2 linked regions of the Aliamphritea hakodatensis genome follow. The main gene of each other region encodes a partner of the protein of the gene in region 2 in a complex. Links are inferred from orthologs where the notes say so. Each region holds a gene or a part of one and is shown on either strand. Other genes may lie near its edges.

Region 1 (3,259 bases), 1.8 Mb from region 2 along the record:
AACAGGGGCCAACCACCACAAAAAGACGCTTATCTTCGCCTTTTAGGATGTTTTTAATAACCTGACGGCCTTCCATAACAGATGCAGCAGCGGTTTCGCTCAGCGGCAGTTTGTTTTTCAGTTCGGCAGGAGTCAGGAGGACTTCATTACTCTCGATATTGAGGTTTTCTACGCGTTTATCAGACATCTTATTTCCTTCATGTGATCCTTAAGTCGTTCAGCTGGACCACAACGCCTTGCTTTGGCTTAACTCTTGTTAACTTACTAATAAGTGGAGACTCTTTGTATCACATAAGTTGTTACTGTTTAAGGGGGCAAACAGCGAATCCCGGACCTTGGAAGGAATAAAACGTTGTCTGCCGGGTAAAAGAGAATAAAATTACTTCTGAAGATCAGACTGGCCACCTGCGGGTTAACGGTAAGGTGGCGTGTTACAAGGCATATGGTTATAGCTAAATTTTCTGATCTGAATCAGGTAAAGAAGGCTGTTTTTAAACAGTTTTATCCGCTTTAAACAGAACTGTTCGCTAAAATGGTTGTCCATTAAGCCAACCCGTATAAATCACAATAGGAAAAACCGTGTTGCAAAGAATCCAGCAATGGCTCAGCTATCTGCTAGCTTGCACCTTTTTAGTTCTCTCGACGGTACCCGCCGCACAGGCCGGACTGTTCGATAATGCTGACCTGTTTGGCGCCAGTGAAGGCCCGGTAGATGTGGAAGAAGCATTTACTTTTGATTACGAACAGGGAGAGAACGGCGCGCTTAAACTTGTCTGGGTCGTTAAAGACGGTTACTACCTGTACCGGGATAATGTTGAGCTGACCTACAGCGATAAGATCAAAATACTCTCGGAAGAGCATTCTACTGCCAAACTGAAAGCCGATCCGCTGTTCGGCGATGTCTATGTGTATTACAGCCAGGGCGTGATGGATTACCAGCTGAGCAGTACGACCGGTTCAACCGTCAGCGATACGATGACGGTGTCCTATCAGGGCTGCTGGGATGGCGGTATCTGTTATCCGCCGGTACAGAAAACCATCGACCTTAAAGATATTCCGGTGGTACAGGCATCGGTGATTCCTACACCGGCAGCCACTGATCCGGCGATGGCGAATGCCGATAAAGTCATTCAGGCGGTTGTCCCTCAGCAAACCCTGAGCACTACAGTCAGTGAACAGGATCAGTTTGCTCAGTTGCTGTCTTCCAGCAGCCTGATGCTGATTCTGGGCGCTTTCTTTGTGGCCGGTCTGGCGCTGGCGCTGACCCCCTGCGTATTCCCGATGATTCCGATTTTGTCCAGCATCATCATTGGTCAGCAACAGCCGGTCAGCACTAAACGGGGCTTCTTCCTGTCGCTGGTGTATGTGCTGTCTGTCGCCGTGACCTATACGGTACTGGGCATTGTTGCCGGTCTGTTTGGTGAGAACCTGCAGGCGGCTTTCCAGAATGCCTGGATTATCGGCACCTTCAGTTTCATCTTTGTGCTGCTGTCTCTTTCAATGTTCGGCTTTTATGACCTGCAATTGCCGAACAGCCTGCAAACCAAACTTAATCAAATGAGCAACAGCCAGCAGGGTGGCAGCATCATTGGCGTGGTGATAATGGGTCTGCTGTCGGCGCTGATTGTCGGTCCGTGCATGGCCGCGCCGCTGGCCGGTGCGCTTATCTATATCGGCCAGACCGGCGACCCGGTACTGGGCGGTGCGGCACTCTTCAGCCTGAGTATGGGGATGGGGGTTCCGTTACTGATTGTGGGCGCATCGGCGGGCAAGCTGTTACCGAAAGCCGGTATGTGGATGGAGAATGTCAAAGCAGGCTTCGGTGTACTGATGCTGCTGATGGCAGTATGGATGCTGGACCGGGTGATTGCCGATGGCATTGCGATCTTCCTGTACGGCATGATTCTGCTGGTCAGTGCGGTGTATATGAAGGCGCTGGATACGCTGGCGGAGGCCGCCAGCAAGTGGCAGCGTTTCTGGAAGGGCACCGCGGTGCTGCTTCTGGTGTACGGTGGCAGCCTGGTGATTGGCAGTCTGGCTGGCAGCCAGAGCCTGTTTCAGCCGCTGAAGGGGCTGGTTGCCGGCGGTGGCACTGTTGCCGCTGAAGCCAAGGTTGAATTTGTGAAGGTGACTGACGAGCAGACGCTGGATCAGATCCTCAATACCGCCCGGCAAAACAATCAGCCGGTGATGCTGGATTTTTATGCCGACTGGTGTATTTCCTGCATTGAGCTGGACAATATTACCTTTGTGGATGCCGGTGTTCAGCAGTCTCTGAAACCCTTTATCAGCGTGAAAATTGATGTGACCGCCAACGATGCTGACTCTAAAGCATTGTATAAGCGTTACAGTGTAATCGGGCCGCCTGCGCTGATTTTTTACGATAATCAGGGCAATATCCAGCCGAATATGACCCTGATTGGCATGGTGCAGCCGGATGACTTTATCCGCCACGTTCAACCGCTGATCTGAATACATTATTGAAAGACAAACCGGGCCTGTGCCCGGTTTTTTTATGCCTGGCGGATATTACAGGCGACGGTTTCGATCACCTCTGCCATTGCGGTTGTCAGCGCTGTTTGCCGTTCTCCGCTCAGCAGGACGGTTGTTGACACCGGTAAGGCGGGCAGGCCGTCTCTGTGATCTAAAATCCGCATCCCGGCGCTGAGGGCAGAACGGCTCAGCATAGCGACCGCCAGCCCGGCGTGAACGGCTGCACTGATACCGGATAAACTTTCGCTACTGAAGGCAATCCGATATTCGACAGCGTTGTTTTCCAGTGCAGCAATGGCGGCATCACGCCACCAGCATTCTCGGTTAAACAGGGCGACCGGTAATGGCTTGCCTGGTTCCGGTAAGAAGCTGTCTGAGGCGACCCAGATCATTTCATCCTGACAAACAATCTTTTCACTGCCGGCGTCCGGGCCTGCTGTATACAGGGCCAGATCCAGTTCACCGCGCTGAATCGCCCGGGGGAAGGTTTCGCTGAAACTGCAGTTAACGGTGACATCCACCTCAGGATATCTGGCCGTAAACTGCTGCAAAACAGCTTTCAGTGCATCACGGGAAAAGTCATCCGGCACCCCGATAGTAATCTGGCCGCTGAGGCTCTGTGTGAACAGCCGGGCAATCCGGTCGACATCTTTAACAAGCTGTCTGGCTTCAGGCAGCAGCCGGTGACCGCTTTCTGATAATTGCATACCCCGTGGTAAACGGTGAAACAGGCAGGTGCCCAGCGCCTCTTCAAGCTTGCGGATCT
Region 2 (3,072 bases):
CAGTTGCTCATGGGTTTCTTTCTGCAGAATCGCGTCAATGCTGATACCCGACTCACTCAGGATACCGGTCACCATCGCCAGCACACCCGGCTTCTCAACCGCATGCAGGCGCAGGTAGTAAGCACTTACAACTTCTTCAATCGGCAGGATAGGCTCATCAGACAGTTCACCCGGCTGGAATGCCAGATGAGGTACGCGGTTATCACGGTCAGCCGTCAGGGTACGGACAACGTCGATCACATCAGCAACAACAGCAGAGGCCGTCGGCTCTGCACCGGCACCGGCACCGTAATACATGGTCTGGCCAACCGCATCGCCGTCAACCAGCACAGCATTCATTACGCCATGCACGTTAGCAATCAGTGCCTTTTCAGGGATCATGGTTGGATGAACACGCAGCTCAACACCGGCCTCATTGCGACGGCTGATACCCAGGTGCTTAATCCGGTAGCCCAGCTCTTCAGCATACTGCACGTCTTCCGCAGTGATCTTACTGATCCCTTCGGTATACGCCTTGGAGAACTGCAGCGGAATACCAAATGACAGAGACGCCAGAATCGTCAGCTTATGCGCCGCATCGATGCCTTCAACGTCAAAAGTAGGATCAGCTTCGGCATATCCCAGCGCCTGAGCTTCCGCCAGCACATCAGCAAAATCACGGCCTTTATCCCGCATTTCAGTCAGGATGAAGTTACCGGTACCGTTAATGATACCCGCCAGCCAGTTGATCCGGTTAGCGGACAAACCTTCACGGATCGCTTTAATGACCGGAATACCGCCAGCAACACCTGCTTCAAATGCCACCATGACATTCTTCTGCTGTGCCGCTTCAAAGATTTCATTGCCGTGCTCCGCGATCAGCGCTTTGTTCGCTGTCACTACGTGCTTACCATGCTCAATCGCAGTCATCACCAGCTCCCGCGCGGTGTCATAACCACCGATCAGCTCAATGACGATATCAATTTCAGGATTACGGGCAACGGCAAAAATATCCGCGGTAATCTGGGTGCCTTTAGTATCGCAATCAGGATTAGGACGACGCGCACCCACTTCCTCGATAATAATCTTACGGCCGGCGCGACGCGCAATTTCTTCAGCATTGCGCTTCAATACGTTATAAGTGCCGCCACCCACGGTGCCGAGTCCACAGATACCCACTTTTACTGGTTTCAAACCGTTACCTCGCTTGTCATGTCAGGGAATGCCAAAGGGCACGCCCGGGCCGAGTCAAAATAGCTTCGCATTATATATAAGTCAGCCGTGATGCACTACGCAGCAGGTCGCTTTGAAACTAAAAAAGGGAGCATTTTGCTCCCTTATTGATGAATAGTTTTTAATCTGCAGGATTAATTCAGCTGAAGCATCTCAGCCAGACGCGCTGCAGGCACATAACCCGGCACCAAACTGCCGTCTTCCAGCACCAGTGCAGGTGTACCGGTCACGCCGGCCTTACGACCAACATTCATCTGCGCCAGTACCGGGCTGTCACAGCTGCTGCTGGCCTGCGGCAGGCTTTCACCTTTCTTAGCCCGGGTCATCAGCTCTTTACGGGTTTCTTCGTTTTCAGCACACCAGACAGAGTCCATCGTCAGATGAGCAGGCGACCCCGCACCTGCACGCGGGAACGCCAGATAACGTACTTCAATTCCCAGTGCATTGATATCCGCAATTTCTTTGTGCAGCTTACGGCAATAGAAGCAATCCACATCCGTAAACACAGTCACACTGGCCTTCTTCTCACCTTTAGCTGCAAAATTGATTGTATCGCTGGCATCGCTGCTCGCCAGCAGCTCAAGGCGATCACCCTTCTTGGCTTCTTCTGTCAGATTAACCAGAGCACCGCTTTCACTGACCTTAAACATATCCCCGACAACAAAGTGACTACCTTTGTCATTGGTATACAGGGTTTCACCGCTCTTCAGCGTCACCTGATATAAGCCGGGAAACGCCGCCGGCTTTACCTCAACGATAGGCACCATCGCATTCAGGCCTCGCAAGGCATTACGAATGTCGGCTTCCTTATCCCCTTCCGCCTGAACGGTTGCAGCAAATGCAAATAATGCCGCTGCCATCATCAAAAATTTACGCATGAAATCCTCTACCTTAATCACTGCAAATCGTCACCGGCCGAAAACCGGTATATTTGTGGTCTGAAACTTGAGACGACAGGATACCCTTAAAGTTCAGAGCCTTAAGCATTTTTTATCCCCGCGGATGATGCTCCCGGTGCAAAGAATGCAACCGGTGCTGCGCCACATGGGTATAAATCTGCGTGGTGGATAAATCACTGTGCCCAAGCAACAGCTGAACAACCCGCAGATCGGCGCCATGATTCAGCAAATGCGTCGCAAAAGCATGCCTCAGGACGTGAGGCGACGGCAATTGGGTTAATCCGGCCGCCAGTCCGTGACGCTTAATCCGGTACCAGAATGTTTGCCGGGTCATTTGTGTGCCCCTCCTACTGGGAAACACAACCTCATTACGTGAATCCCCCATCAGCAATGGCCTCACATTCTGCACATATTCCTGCAACCAGCGGGCAGCCTCATCACCCAATGGTACCAGCCGCTCTTTATCCCCCTTACCCACGACCCGGATAATCCCTTGCCGGGGGTTGATCTGGCCCAACTGTAACGACACAAGTTCGGTGACCCGCAAACCTGCCGCGTACAGCATCTCCAGCATTGTCCGGTCACGGAAATCCAGCGGATCATCCGTATTTGGTGCCTCCAGCAGGGCCACAACGTCTGCTTCCGTCATGGTTTTCGGCAATTGTCGCCCCTGCTTCGGGCTTTCAATATCCAGTGTCGGGTCAGCGCTGATCACCGCTTCACGGACGTAATACCGGTAAAACCCTCTCAAACACGACAACATTCTCGAGGTCGATGCCGGCTTCAGTCGCTGCGTCACCCGCCAGCTCAGATAGGCAAGCAGCTCAATCCGCTCCAGCTGTAACAGACGATAGCCCCGGTCCTGCAACCATAAGGCAAACTGACGCAGGTCCCGCCGGTAAGACTGTAGTGAATTATCACTCAAGCCTTTTTCCAGCCAGCAAGCATCCAGGTATGTATC

The links.
Region 1: the proteins of PCI15_RS03010 (region 2) and dsbD are in contact, whole or in part, in a crystal structure (PDB 1JZD), measured with the Escherichia coli proteins. The link is inferred for Aliamphritea hakodatensis from one-to-one orthologs.

The regions. Positions count from the first base shown.
Region 1 is NZ_AP025281.1:2,490,243-2,493,501, forward strand. Bases 92-3,025 are described here. They hold dsbD (protein-disulfide reductase DsbD), read left to right. Parts: upstream 92-579; coding sequence 580-2,472; downstream 2,473-3,025. Other genes in these bases: PCI15_RS11435 (3-deoxy-7-phosphoheptulonate synthase), read right to left, coding at 92-187; PCI15_RS11445 (LysR family transcriptional regulator), read right to left, coding at 2,514-3,025. Outside these bases: more of PCI15_RS11435, read right to left, coding at 1-91; more of PCI15_RS11445, read right to left, coding at 3,026-3,259. UniProt on the Escherichia coli protein: Required to facilitate the formation of correct disulfide bonds in some periplasmic proteins and for the assembly of the periplasmic c-type cytochromes.
Region 2 is NZ_AP025281.1:666,139-669,210, reverse strand. Bases 219-2,965 are described here. They hold PCI15_RS03010 (DsbC family protein), read right to left. Parts: upstream 2,091-2,965; coding sequence 1,347-2,090; downstream 219-1,346. Other genes in these bases: xerD (site-specific tyrosine recombinase XerD), read right to left, coding at 2,203-2,965; PCI15_RS03015 (homoserine dehydrogenase), read right to left, coding at 219-1,173. In the rest of the region: more of PCI15_RS03015, read right to left, coding at 1-218; more of xerD, read right to left, coding at 2,966-3,072. UniProt on the Escherichia coli protein: Acts as a disulfide isomerase, interacting with incorrectly folded proteins to correct non-native disulfide bonds.